2 linked regions of the Marichromatium purpuratum 984 genome follow. The protein of the gene in region 2 interacts with the protein of the main gene of each other region in a pairwise test. Links are inferred from orthologs where the notes say so. Each region holds a gene or a part of one and is shown on either strand. Other genes may lie near its edges. The genes, in order: rpe and MARPU_RS02960.

Region 1 (6,946 bases), 290 kb from region 2 along the record:
TGCACCAGGTTGTAGGTGAAGGAGTCGTAGTTGTCGAGCATCAGCAACATGGTCATTCCCCCTTCAGCCCGCAGCCGTAACGATCGATGCCCATCTCGGCGGCGCTCACCGCGCGGAAGATGGCGCGTCCCTTGTTCATGGTCTCCTGCCACTCCAGCTCGGGCTGGGAATCGGCGACGATGCCGGCGCCGGCCTGGATGTGCAGGGTCCCGTCGCGGATCACCGCGGTACGGATGGCGATGGCGGTGTCCATGTTGCCGTTCCAGGAGAGATAGCCCACCGCCCCGGAATAGATCCCGCGCTTGACCGGTTCGAGCTCGTCGATGATCTCCATGGCACGGATCTTCGGCGCCCCGGAGACGGTACCCGCGGGGAAGGTCGCACGCAGTACGTCGATCGCGCTCATCCCCTCGCGCAGCCGCCCGGTGACGTTGGAGACGATGTGCATGACGTGCGAGTAGCGCTCGATCACCATCTTGTCGGTGAGGCGTACGCTGCCGATCTCCGAGACCCGGCCGGCATCGTTGCGCCCGAGGTCGATCAGCATAAGGTGCTCGGCCAGCTCCTTGGGATCACTCAGCAGATCGCGTTCGAGCGCCTGGTCCTCGGCCTCGTTGGCGCCGCGCTTGCGCGTCCCGGCGATCGGGCGCACGGTCACCTCCTCGTCCTCCAGCCGGGTGAGGATCTCGGGCGAGGAGCCGACGATCTGGAACTCGCCGAAGTCGAGGAAGTACATGTAGGGCGAGGGGTTGAGCCCGCGCAGCGCCCGGTAGAGATCGAGCGGCGGGGCCTTGAAGGGGATCGACAGCCGCTGCGAGAGCACCACCTGCATGCAGTCGCCGGCAAGGATGTAGTCCTTTGTCCGCTCGACCGCGTCCTTGAAGCCCTGCTCGGTGAAACCGGAGACGAAGTCGCTCTCGTCGACCCGGCGGCGCTCGCCGCTGTGGTGCGGCACCAGCGGTCGACACATGCGCTCGGTGAGCGCATTGATCCGCGCCTGCCCCGACTCCAGGGTGTCGCCCGCGGTGGGGTCGAGATGGAGGACGATATAGAGCCGACCGCTGAGGTTGTCGAATACCACCACCTCGTCGGAGACCATCAGCAGGATGTCCGGGGTGTCGAGCAGATCGGGGTTGGGCGAGTCGCCGAGCCGGGGCTCGATATAGCGGATGGTGTCGTAACCGAAATAGCCGACCAGACCGCCGGTGAAACGCGGCAACCCCTCGACGTCGAAGGCCTCGAAACGGGCCTGATAGGACTCGATCCAGGCCAGCGGGTCGGCGACCTGGTGCGACTCGATCACGGCGCCGTCGCGCTCCAGGCTGACCTCGTGACCACGCACCCGCAGCAGGGTGCGGCAGGGCAGGCCGATGATCGAGTAGCGGCCCCATTTCTCGCCGCCCTGGACGGACTCGAAGAGATAGGAGTTGGCGCCGGCGGCGAGCTTGAGATAGACGCTCAGCGGGGTCTCGAGGTCGGCGAGGACCTCGCTGACGAGCGGAATGCGGTTATAGCCCTGCTCGGCGAGGGCACAAAAGGTCTCGGGAGTCATGTGGATCTCCTGACGGCTGAGTTTGGACGATAGGGGTCAGACGAAGGCGACTTAGCGTCGCCATCGCCACCCTACCGTCACTCGAGCCGCGTCGATCCACATGAGGTGTCAGAGTCCGTTTGCCGTGTCGTCGCCCCGCGTTCAGCGGGACGGGGCCAGTATCCCGGTCAGTTCGGTCAGCGAATCGATGACCGCGTCGGGACCGCTGTCGCGGATGTCCTGGCCGTGATTGTACCCATAGCTGGTGCAGATGATACCGAATTTTGCCGCCCGTGCAGCACGCACATCGCTCACCGAGTCGCCGATCATCAGCGAGGCGGCCGGTTCGGCGCCGAAATGACGCGCCGCATGCTGCAGCGGCAGCGGATCGGGCTTGCACGCCGGCAGGGTATCGCCGCTGATGATGATGCCGAAGTCCTCGTAGAGCCCGAGATGACGCAACAGCGGCCCGGTGAAGCGCGCCGCCTTGTTGGTCACCAGCCCAAGCGGATAGCCGGCCGCCTTGAGGAAGTCGAGCCCCTCGCGCACCCCGGGATAGAGGGCGGCGCGCTCGAAGGTGTACTCGGCATAGAGTTCGAGGAAGATCGGATAGGCGCGATCGAAGTCGAGCGGATCGGGCTCACCCTCGAGCGCGCCGACTAGGGCGCGACGCACCAACCGCTCGAGCCCGTTGCCGACCCAGTTGCGTACCGCCGTCTCGCCGCAGGGCGCGCGCCCCAGACGCGCCAGCATGGTGTCGACGCAATAGGCGAGATCGGGGACGCTGTCGACCAGGGTGCCGTCGAGATCGCACAGCACCATCTGCGGACGCTGGAGCGGCCCCATCAGCGCTCTACCCCGGCCAGCGCCTCGCGCATCTGACCGATGATGGTGTCGTAGCGGTTGGGGTCCTCGGCGCAGCCCTTACCGAAGATGCCGGAGCCGGAGACGAAGGTATCGGCGCCGGCGGCCTTGATCTCGGCGATGTTGTCGACCTTGACCCCGCCGTCGATCTCGAGACGGATGTCACGACCGCTGGCATCGATACGACGGCGCGCCTCGCGCAGCTTGTCGAGGGTCGCGGGGATGAAGCTCTGCCCGCCGAAGCCGGGGTTGACCGACATCAGCAACACCATGTCGACCTTGTCCATCACATAGTCGAGATAGCTCAACGGCGTGGCCGGGTTGAACACCAGCCCCGACTTGCAGCCCTGATCGCGGATCAGCTGCAGGCTGCGGTCGATGTGCTCGCTGGCCTCGGGGTGGAAGGTGATGTAGCTCGCACCGGCGGCGGCGAAGTCGGGGATGATGCGATCGACCGGCTTGACCATCAGGTGCACGTCGATCGGGGCCTCGACCCCGTGCTTGCGCAACGCCTCGCACACCAAGGGTCCAATGGTGAGATTGGGCACATAGTGATTGTCCATGACATCGAAATGGACGATGTCGGCACCGGCGGCCAGCACCTGGTCGACCTCCTCGCCGAGCCGGGCGAAGTCGGCCGAGAGGATCGACGGGGCGATCAGGTCTCGGGTCATGGCAGGGTCCCCCTGGATTGCTGTTATTGTGCGACGCGCCCCGAGCGGGACGCGACTGGGTACGAACAGATGCGCCGCGCGGGCTCAGAACCCCATCGGCGGCGACAAGGTGAAGGAGACGCTCGACGGCTCGTCGTACTCGACATCGCCCTCCTCCCACTCCAGCGAGCCCATGCTGTGGGCATCGCGCCAGTAGGTCTGGTAAAGCTCGAACACCGGGTTATCGAGTACCTGGGTGGGCGCGCCGAGGGTCGCCTCGAGCTGATCGCGGGTCACGCGATACCAGTCGAGTCCGGCCTCGCCCTTGACGAAGGTGATCGCCGCCAGGCGATCGTCGACGAAGCGCAGGATGCGCTGATCGAAACGCACATCGCCCAACACGGGATCGGTGCGCGGATCGACACAGATAGTGAACTCACGCCCTTGGAAATGCTCCTGGTGCAACACCTCGAGGCCTGCCGGCCGAGCATCTTCCCAGTCCAATCCACCGCGCGCACGATCAAGCTCGGAGGCGAGCGCCTGGCCGCCAAAGAGCAGCGCCAGCGCCGCGATCAAACCGTACCACTTCACTCCACCACGCATCCTCGATACCACCATCGCTCATCTCGTTCAGGAGCGCCCGAGTATAGGCAGAGCCCGCACACGGGTGCAATGACGGGCCGTCACCAGCGACCAGGGGATTGAACCGCCAAGATACCGTCTTGCCCGTCAAGCGCCGATCTGCAACCAGCCTCGCCTACTGGAGGCTGATCGCTGGAAGCTGATTCGAACCGCCAAACCGCAAAGAGCGCAAAGGAGAGGTAGAGCCTCCAGCGACCAGCCTCCAGTCGCCAGTGGGTGTGCGTTCTCAGCAGCAGCACGGCCTGTCATCACCTTGGCGCCAGTGCTTGAGGACCAGCGACCACTGGCCGCTGGTCGCTGACAACTTGAACACCTTTGCGCTTTTTGCAGCTTGGCGGTTCGATCCTCCCGGCTGGTGGCTGGTGGCTGGTGGCTGATGGCTGGCGGCTGTTGGCTGGCGGCTGGTGGCTGGTGGCTGGTGGCTGGTGGCTGGTGGCTGGTGGCTGGTGGCTGGTGGCTGGCAAGCGTAAGCGGCAGCACTCACCCGCGGGCGCGGGTGATGGTCTCGTAGGCGCGGCGGATCTCCTGGGTCTTCCGCGAGGCGGCACGGACCTGCGCCTCGCTCGCCCCTCGCGAGACCAGCTTGTCGGGGTGGTGCCGGCTCATCAACCGACGATAGGCTTGCTTGACCTCGGCGTCGCTCGCCCGGGCGCGCACGCCGAGCAGTGCGTAGGCGCCAGCGAGCGCGGGCTGACGGCGCGGCGCCGCACCCGCCGCCGAAGAGGTTCCGGCGCGCTCGCGCGAACGGCGACGCAGCGAGACCACCAGCTCGATCCGACGGTAGACCGCACCCGACATCGCGAGCCCCCGGCGTATGGTCTCGAGCGCGGCACGCTGCGCCCGCGACGGCGGTCCGTCGACATAGGCCATTGCCAGCGCCACCTCAAGCAACGGGCGCGCCAGCACGCGGCGACCGGCGATGACCTCGCGCAGCGCGGCGACCTCGGCGGAGAGGTCAAACGTCGAGGCCTTGCCGGCATTGAACAGAGCGATCGCCGCCTGACGCTGCGGCGCACCCAGCCCCATCTCAGTCATCACCGACTCGGCCTGGGCGATCTCGCCCTCGCTCACCCGGCCATCGACCTTGGCCAGATACCCCATGATGCGGAAGCCACCCTCGAACAGGCTCTGCTGGATGCGTGAGCGTTGTTCCAGGGTGAGGCGCTCGCCCCCAACCCCGCCCCAGCCACGATCGACGCCACGCCCGAGCGCGGCACCGAACAGCGCCCCGAGCGGACCGCCGAACACCAACCCGAGACCGCCGGCGACGGCCGTACCGAACCAGCGCATGCATGTACTCCGTATGATGATTGCGACATCAGGATGTCGGGCCGGATCCACCAACACCAGGGGCCGGCGCAGGCTCGCAAGACTAGCACGACGCGGCGGGCCTAACCCGTCCGGTTTGGAGGGATTGCTAAGATGATGCGATCACCACTTCGCACCGGTCACAGGAGACCCAGATGCACTACAGACGACTCGGCCGCACCGACCTCGAGGTCAGCGCGCTCTGTCTCGGCACCATGACCTTCGGCGAACAGAACAGCGAGGCCGAGGCACACGCCCAGCTCGACCGCGCCCGCGCCGCCGGGATCAACCTCATCGACACCGCCGAGGTCTATCCGGTCCCGCCCTGCGGCGAGACCCAGGGGCGCACCGAGACCTATATCGGCAACTGGCTCAGACAGCGCGGCTGTCGTGATGACATGGTGCTCGCCACCAAGGTCGCCGGTCCCGCCGACTGGCTGCCGCACCTGACCAGACGGCTCGACCGACACAACATCGCCAACGCCATCGAGGGCAGCCTGCGTCGCCTGCAGACCGATGTGATCGATCTCTACCAGCTGCACTGGCCGGACCGGCAGACCAACTTCTTCGGTCGGCTCGGCTACAGCGCCGCCGAGATCGACGACAGCGTGCCACTGCGCGAGAGCCTGGAGGCGCTCGCCGAGCTGGTGCGCGCTGGCAAGATCCGCCATGTCGGTCTTTCCAACGAGACCCCCTGGGGGCTGATGCACGCCCTGGCACTGGCCGAGCAGCACGGCCTGCCCCGGGTGGCGAGCATTCAGAACCCCTACAACCTGCTCAACCGCACCTTCGAGATCGGCCTCGCGGAGGTCGCGCTGCGCGAGGACTGCGGCCTGCTCGCCTACTCGCCGCTGGCCTTCGGCGTACTCACGGGCAAGTACCTCGACGGCCAGCGCCCGGCCGGAGCGCGCGTCACCCGCTTCTCGCGCTTCAAGCGCTACAACAACCCCCAGGCCGAGGCGGCCACCGCCGAATACGTCGCCCTCGCCCACCGCCACGGTCTCGACCCGGCACAGATGGCGCTGGCCTGGGTCAACACCCGCCCCTTCGTCACCAGTACCATCCTCGGCGCCACCACACTCGAGCAGCTCGAACACAATCTCGGCAGCCTCGAGACCGAACTCGACGCCGCGCTGCTCGCCGAGATCGAGGCGATCCAGACCCGTCAGCCCAACCCCTCGCCCTGAGCCGACACGGGGCTCAGTCGAGCACGCCAGCGGTCGCGAGCGCCGCCCCGACCAGGTCGTCGAGGCCGACCCGGGTGCATTTGAACCCGGCCAGTCGCACCGCCCGCGCGCTCGCCGGCGCAAGCTCAAGCCCACGCAGCAGACCGTCGATCACCCCGGCGTTGAGACAGTCACCGGCGCCCAAGCTGTCGACCACCCGCGCCAGCGGCAAGGCCGGATGATGACACGGGGCAGCGCCGGGTATCCGGCTCCAGGCACCGCCCTCGCCCCAGCCGAGCACCCAGCAGGCCTGCGGCGCCAGCGGTGCCAGGGTCGCAAGCGCCCGCGTCGGCGTCTCGCCACCACGGGCACGCGCATAATCGCGCCCGACCAGCACCAGGTCGGCCAGCGCGGCCAGCGACTCGCCCCCCGGACGCGGCTTCTCCAACTCGACCGAGACCCGCGCCCGCGGACGCAGCCGCCGTACCCGGCCTATCATCGCGGCGGTCTCGACGGGGTTGCGACCCTCGAAGTGCACCCAGTCGACCCCGTCGAGTCCGACGCGGGCGAAGCCGGCGACATCGAGCTCGGGAAGATCGCGATGATGGACGATGGTGCGACTGCCGGAAGCACGGCTGAGGGTGATGTAGGAGGTCGGGGTGGCGGCTCCGGCGACCCGTCCCACCGCGGCGAGCGCGATCCCGCGCCGCGCCAGGTCGGCGGCGATGAAGGCGCCCCCGGCATCGTCGGCCAGGGTGCCGCTCCAGGCACAGCGCCACCCG
Region 2 (6,864 bases):
CCAGACCTACAGCCTGTGTGGCCCGCAGCGGTTGAGCTGGAAGGCGATCCTCGGCACCATCGCCGCGGCCGTCGGCAAGCAGAAGGCGATGGTCCCGGCGCCGGTGTTTGCAGTCCGGGCGATGGCCGGGCTGTTCGATCGCTATCCCTGGTTCCCGATCAGTCGCGACCAGATCCAGATGCTGCTCGAGAGCAACGTCTGTAGCGAGAACGACAGCTTCGCCCGGCTCGGTTTGACCCCGACCCCGTTCAACGTCGACCAGCTCGGTTATCTCAAGGACTAATCCGTCTCAGCGCCTGAGTGCCAGCACCAGGTCCATGACATTGGTATCGGTGGGGCCGGTGCGCAGCAGCTCGCCGGTGGCGGCGAACAGGCTGCCGGCGTCGGCGCCGATGAGGTGCTCGGCGGGGTCGCGCCCGAGCCGGCGTGCTCGCGCGCAGCTCGTCCCGTCGATCAGCGCCCCGGCGTCCTCGGTGGGCCCGTCGCTGCCGTCGCTCCCGGCGCTGAGCAGGGTGACGTCGTCGCGGCCGTCGAGGGCGATGGCCGCGGCTAGCGCGAGGTGCTGGTTGCGACCGCCGCGTCCGGGGCGGGGCGGCAGCGTGACCGTGGTCTCGCCGCTCCACAGATAGAGCCCCGGCGGGGCCGTGGTCCCGAGCCGTTCGGCGAGGCGCTGCCCGGCGACGGCGGCGTCCCCGGCGAGCGGCTGGAGCTGCGGCCAGGTCGCGAGCCCGAGTGTGCGGGCGTGTGCGAGCGCGGCGGCGCGGGCGTGGGCGGCGGTGGCCACCAGCTCGATCTCCGGGCCGGGACCGGTGGGCGCGCGGCGCACGGCGAGTCCGTGGCGAACCAGCCGATCGAGCCAGTCGGGCAGCCCGCGCAGCCCGCTGCAGCGGGCCGCCAGCTCCGGTTCGGGCACCAAGAGCCCGGAGCCGATCACCCCGGGGTCGTCGCCGGGGACGTCGGAGATCGCCAGCACCCGGGGTGTCCGCCACGCCGGACAGGCGGCGAGCAGGCCGCCGGCCTTGATCCGCGAGAGCGCCTTGCGCACCAGATTCATCGTCGCGATCGACTGGCCGCTGGCGAGCAGCCAGTCGTTGACCCGCACCAGGGTATCGAGATCGACCCCGGCGACCGGTACCTCGACCAGGCTCGAGGCCCCGCCGGAGATCAGAAAGAGTGGCTCGACCCCGGCGGGCAGCGCGGCGAGCCGCGCGATCAGCGCCTGACCGGCAGCGAGGCTGCCGGCATCGGGCAGCGGGTGGCCGCCGCAACGGCAATCGAGTCGGGGGAAGTCGGCCGGGTCGACGTGTCCGGGCTTGGTGATCAGCAGACCGCCGGTGATCGCCTCGGCGCCGAGGGTGTCACAGGCGCCTCGGGCCATGGCGGCTGCGGCCTTGCCGATGGCGAACAGCTCGACCGGGTGAGGCGGCGCGCGCGCCTCCAGTGCGCGGGTGACCGCCCGGGTGCCGCCGACGGCTGCGATCGCCGCCATGAAGCAGTCGATGAGCAGGCGCTGGTCGTCGGTCATTCCCGGGATCAGCCCTTGCGGGTGACCTGATCGCGCAGATAGACGGGGATGGCCAGCTCCGGCGCCACCTCGTGACCGAGCCGGTGCTCGGCCTCGGCGAGCACCGCCAGGTCGCGCGCCTCGCAGACCCCTTCCTCGAGGATCCCGGCGAGCGCCGCGCCGATCTGCGGGCGCAGCCGTGACTGATAGACCGTCCAGCCGGGACCGACCCCGTACCAGCCATCGCCCTCCGGCACTGGTACCGCCTCGGGGGCACAGACACGCTCGCTGTCGCGCGCCTCGGCCAGCCCGGCCTCGTTGATCTCGAAGGCCCCCCAGTAGACCTCGTCCATGCGCGCGTCGAGCGCCACCAGCAGCCGGGTCTGACCGCTGCGGCGGTAGGCGCCCTGGGCGATCGCCGCCAGGGTCGAGACCGGGATCACCGGCTGGTCGACGCCGAAGGCCACGCCCTGGATCACCGAGGCGGCGATCCGCACCCCGGTGAAGGACCCCGGTCCACGCGCGAAGGCGAGCGCGTCGAGATCGGCGAGCCGCAGTCCGGCCTCGTCGACGAGCTGCTGCATCATCGGCAGGATGAGTTCGGCGTGGCGTCTGGGGGCGGTCTCGAGGCGCTGGGTCAGGGTCCCGTCCTGCAGCAGGGCGGCTGAACAGGTCTCACCTGAGGTGTCGATCGCGAGGAGCTTCATGATGGTGGGGTTACCGGGGTGATCGATGGTGCCCGTCGAGGACGGGCGATGACGCCGGGGCCAGGGTCCCGGCGGGCCGGGGCGGGCGGGATCAGGCGAAGTCGCGCAGCACCGCCTGGGTCTGCTCCGTGGTCAGACGTGGGCCGAGGCTGGTGACCAGTCGCGCCGCAGCGGCCGAGGCCAGATCGCCGGCGCGCTGATGATCCCAGCCCTGGCTGAGACCATAGAGGAAGGCGCCGGCGAACATGTCGCCGGCACCGAGGGTATCGACCGCCTCGACCGGCACCGGGGCGATCTCGAGCATCTGCGCGCCGTCCCACACCAGCGCACCCTGTGGGCCGCGGGTGATGGCGAAGCTGCGACTGAGGGTCTTGAGATAGGCGACGGCGTCGCCGAGGTCTTCGCTGCCGGCCATGCCCATGGCCTCGAACTCGTTGGCGAACAGCAGGTCGACACCCGAGCCGATCATCTCCAGCAGGCCGTCCTTGAAGAACTTGACCATGTTGGGGTCGGAGAGCGAGAGGGCGGTCTTGACGCCGGCCTCGTCGGCGAGCTGCTTGGCCGCCTTGGCCGCCTCGCGGGCGCTGTCGGAGGTGACCAGATAGCCCTCGGTGTAGAACCAGCGCGAGTCGCGCAGCGCGTCCTCGACCAACTCGTCGGTCGATAGCCCTTGGGTGATGCCGAGGAAGGTGCACATGGTGCGGTCGCTGTCGGGGGTGACCAGCACCACGCAGCGGCCGGTGTCGCCGGCCTCTTTCTTGGTGTGGAGGTTGGTGTCGATGCCGCCCTCGACCAGATCCTGCATGTAGAAGTGACCGAGTTCGTCGTCGGCGACCTTGCAGGAGTAGAAACCGGTGCCGCCGAACTGACCGAGCGCGATCACTGAGTTGGCCGCCGACCCGCCCGAGCCGCGCTGGTGCCGGCGATCACGGAGGTGATCCATGATCGCTGCCTGTTGCTGCTCGTCGACCAGGGTCATCACGCCCTTGTCGATACCGAGGATGCCGAGGTCGTTGGGATCGACCTCGAATTCCATGTCGACGAGTGCGTTACCGATCCCATAGATGTCGTACTTGGCCATAGTGTCTCCGTGCTCCTGAAGTCGAGGGGGCACATTGTACAGATGTCGCTCGGGGGTGCAGGACGGCGATGTGCTCAGTCGCGACCGGCGCGGTCGACACGTCCACCCTTGCAGCCGGCAGCGCGCGGTGGTGCGGTGCGCAGTAGCGCGTCGAGCCCGTGCCCGGCCTCGATCGGCCCCTTGAGGGCGAGGCGCAGCTCGCTGATCAGGCCGTCGTGACAGACCAGTTGCACCCGCTCGCCCGCGCCCTTGCCGAAGGCCCTGTCGAAGGCCGCGCGTACCTCGCTCGCGCGCAGGTGCTGGCCGATGCGCGAGACGAAGAGGTCACGGACCGGCGAAGCGTTGAGCGCGGCGAGCAGCCGTAGCGAGTCGGCGAAATAGCCCTCGGGGTCGTCGCCGTAGCAGCTGCCGTGCTTGACCCACTCGTGACGGTGCAGCGCCGAGCGCGTGCCCGGCATCACCCGGTCGAGTTCGCGCCGGGTGTCGGGTGCGAGCGCGAGCGCCGGCAGCTGCTGCCAGTCGCCGTCGCGCGACAGCGCCCGCGCCCTCGCCGGGACGTCGCAATAGACGTTGTCGCGCGGTTGTGGCCACAGCCCGTGGAGCGAGAAGGCGCGGGCGTCGAAGCGTTGCGGGGTCTGGTCGCGGCACTCCGGCGCGCGGCCACGGCGCTCGCAGAAGGCCGGCTGCCAGCTCACCGCGAGCAGATAGCGCGGCTCGCCGGTTGGGGCCGGCGGCGTGGCCGTGTCGGCGACCTCGACCAGCCGCCCGCAGTCACGCGCCACCCAACGCTGGGACGGCTCGACGCCCTGCAGGCGCAGCAGGTAGTGGCTGGGCTGGTCGGGGCGGTTGGCACCGACCACCGGGTAGCGTGTGCCCGGGTCGAGATGGATCGCCCCGGGGTTGGCGTCGTGACGGATGGCGACGGTGGCCGGGCAGGCGCGTTCGGCGATCAGGGTCGCCGAGAGCGGCGCGGCGCGCAGCGGCGCGAGCGCGCCGAGCGCGAGCAGCAGCGCCGCCGTCGCGCGCCATGTCGGCAGCGGTCTGATCGATGGGGTTCGGGTCATGCGGTCACGTCCTCGCTGGCGCGGGCCCGGCGCGTGCCGGGCCGATCAATGTCGGTGCGGGTGCGCGGGCGAGGGCAGCTGACGGTACTCCGAGCAGCGTCGTGGCGTCGGCACGCCCTTGCCGGGGTTGAGCAGTCCCGCGGGGTCGAAGGCCGATTTTACCGCGTGGAACTGGGCCAGTTCGCGGGCGCTGAACTGTACGCACATCTGTCCGAGCTTCTCCACCCCGACCCCGTGCTCGCCGGTGATGGTGCCGCCGACCTCGACGCACAGCTCGAGCAGACGGGCGCCGAGCGCCTCGGTGCGTTCGAGTTCGCCGGGACGGTTGGCGTCGAACAGGATCAATGGGTGTAGATTGCCGTCGCCGGCATGGAACACGTTGGCCACCGCCAGGTCGTGCTCGGCGGCCAGCTCGGCGGTGCGGCGCAGCACCTCGGGCAGGGCGCGGCGCGGGATGGTGCCGTCCATGCAATAGTAGTCGGGGGAGATCCGGCCGACGGCGGGGAAGGCCGACTTGCGCCCCTGCCAGAAGCGTGCGCGTTCGGTCTCGTCGCGCGAGACCCGTACCTCGGTGGCGCCGGCGCGCGCGAGCAGGGTCTCGACCGCCTCGACCTGGGCGGCGACCTCGGCCTCGGTACCGTCGAGTTCGCAGAGCAGGATGGCGGCGGCCTCGACCGGGTAGCCGGCGCCGATGAAGTCCTCGGCGGCGCGGATCGCCGGACCGTCCATCATCTCCAGCCCCGCCGGGAGGATGCCGGCGGCGATGATCTCGCCCACCGCCGCGCCGGCGCGGCCGACGTCGTCGAAGGCGGCGAGCAGGGCGCGCGCCAGCGGCGGGCGGGGCAGCAGCCGTACCGTCACCTCGACGGTGATCCCGAGCATGCCCTCGGAGCCGATATAGAGCGCGAGCAGGTCGTAGCCGGGGCCGTCGAGCGCCTCGCCGCCGAGTTCGATCAGCTCGCCCGCGGCGCTGACCAGCTTGATCGCGAGCACGTTGTGCACCGTCAGGCCGTATTTCAGACAGTGCACCCCGCCCGAGTTCTCGGCGACGTTGCCGCCGATGGTGCAGGCGATCTGGCTGGAGGGGTCGGGGGCGTAGTAGAGCCCGTGGGCGGCCGCCGCCTCGCTGATGGCGAGGTTGCGCACCCCGGGCTGGACCCGCGCCAGCAGCGCCTCGGGCTCGAGCGCGAGGATGCGGTCGAGCCGCGCCAGGCTGAGCACGATGCCCTCGCCGCAGGGCAGGGCGCCGCCCGAGAGTCCGGTCCCGGCGCCGCGCGCGACCACCGGCACCCGACGCTGATGACACAGCCGCATCACCTGCCGCACCTCGGCGACATCGCGCGGCAGGACCACCAGCAGTGGCGTCTGGCGATAGACCGAGAGTCCGTCGCACTCGTAGGGGCGCACCTCCTCCTCGCGCGCGAGCACCGCCTCGGCGGGGAGGAAGGTGCGCAGCGCGCGCGCCAGTTCGGCGCGGCTGGCGCACAGTTCGGGGTCGTCGAACGGGCGTCCGGGTGGCTGGATCCGACTCATCGGCGGTCTCCTCGGCGCTGGTGTCATGGTGCGCCGTCGGTCGGGACGAACGACGGCATTTGAGCATCGGCTGCGCTTCGCGCTAGAATCGCCTCCCCCAGCACCCTTCTTGGGTGCCGGCACCCCTACCTCAAGGCTGGCGTAGCTCAGTTGGCAGAGCAACTGATTTGTAATCAGTAGGTCGTCGGTTCGAATCCGTCCGCCAGCTCCATCCATCGTCCTGCCTGTCCCCGGATGATCTCGCACGCCGCGCTCCGCGCGTCGTTTTCCGTCGTTGTTTCAGGAATATCCCGCCAGGTGCTGTTCCAGATGGGCGTCGAAGCGCATCAGGTCGTTCTCGATGTCCGGGTTCTTCATGACGTCGTGACAGACGAAGGTTTCGATCGCCTCCATGCCGAAGAAGCGGAAGGTCATGTGCATCGGCAGGAAGAGGTCGTCGACCGACTGCCCCCGGGAGAGGTATTGCGCGGGGTCGTCGAAGGCCGCGCGTGGCGCGTTGAAGGTCAGCGAGAGCATGTAGCGCTTGCCCGTCAGGGTGCCGCCGGAGCCGTACTGTCTGGAGGGCTCGCGACGGCTGCGGCCGTCGCCGTGGCAGAGGGTGCCGTCCAGTCCTGCCGAGTAGACCTCGTCCATGTAACGCTTGAAGGTCCAGGGTACCCCCATCCAGTAGACCGGCGTCTGCAGCAGCACGACATCGGCCCAGCGATGTTTCTCCAGCTCGGTGACGGTGTCGTAGCCGTCGTGTACCACGGTGGTGCGGATTCGGTGTGCCCGCTCGGAGAGCAGGGCGCTCGCGCGTTCGACGAGTGTGGCGTTGAGTCTGCCCGGGGACGAGGGGTAGGGCTCGTGGGCGTTGATGATGAGGATGTTCGACATGTGTCGGTTCCGGTCGGTGAACATGTGACCGCATGTTGTTACTCTTGGTAACCAACGTCAATCAGTATACTTTTAGTAACCATGAATGAAGAGGGGATA

What was found.
Region 1: the proteins of MARPU_RS02960 (region 2) and rpe interact in binary tests that used the Escherichia coli proteins (3 or more experiments, as listed by UniProt). The link is inferred for Marichromatium purpuratum 984 from one-to-one orthologs.

The regions. Positions count from the first base shown.
Region 1 is NZ_CP007031.1:344,768-351,713, reverse strand. The notes cover bases 1,224-4,065. They hold rpe (ribulose-phosphate 3-epimerase), read right to left. Parts: upstream 3,070-4,065; coding sequence 2,377-3,069; downstream 1,224-2,376. Other genes in these bases: MARPU_RS01575 (hypothetical protein), read right to left, coding at 3,154-3,639; MARPU_RS01585 (phosphoglycolate phosphatase), read right to left, coding at 1,694-2,377; trpE (anthranilate synthase component I), read right to left, coding at 1,224-1,552. Also shown: MARPU_RS01595 (anthranilate synthase component II), read right to left, coding at 1-50; more of trpE, read right to left, coding at 53-1,223; co-chaperone DjlA, read right to left, coding at 4,171-4,980; MARPU_RS01565 (NADP(H)-dependent aldo-keto reductase), read left to right, coding at 5,154-6,185; MARPU_RS01560 (PfkB family carbohydrate kinase), read right to left, coding at 6,199-6,946. UniProt on the Escherichia coli protein: Catalyzes the reversible epimerization of D-ribulose 5-phosphate to D-xylulose 5-phosphate.
Region 2 is NZ_CP007031.1:635,988-642,851, forward strand. What follows is about bases 1,298-4,057. They hold MARPU_RS02960 (adenosine kinase), read right to left. Parts: upstream 3,293-4,057; coding sequence 2,303-3,292; downstream 1,298-2,302. Other genes in these bases: MARPU_RS02950 (glycerate kinase type-2 family protein), read right to left, coding at 1,298-1,525; tsaB (tRNA (adenosine(37)-N6)-threonylcarbamoyltransferase complex dimerization subunit type 1 TsaB), read right to left, coding at 1,534-2,211; MARPU_RS02965 (ribonuclease T2 family protein), read right to left, coding at 3,367-4,057. Outside these bases: MARPU_RS02945 (SDR family oxidoreductase), read left to right, coding at 1-283; more of MARPU_RS02950, read right to left, coding at 290-1,297; more of MARPU_RS02965, read right to left, coding at 4,058-4,356; MARPU_RS02970 (FAD-linked oxidase C-terminal domain-containing protein), read right to left, coding at 4,402-5,889; MARPU_RS02980 (NAD(P)H-dependent oxidoreductase), read right to left, coding at 6,169-6,765; MARPU_RS02985 (winged helix-turn-helix transcriptional regulator), read left to right, coding at 6,847-6,864. UniProt on the Escherichia coli protein: Catalyzes the ATP-dependent phosphorylation of fructoselysine to fructoselysine 6-phosphate. Functions in a fructoselysine degradation pathway that allows E.coli to grow on fructoselysine or psicoselysine.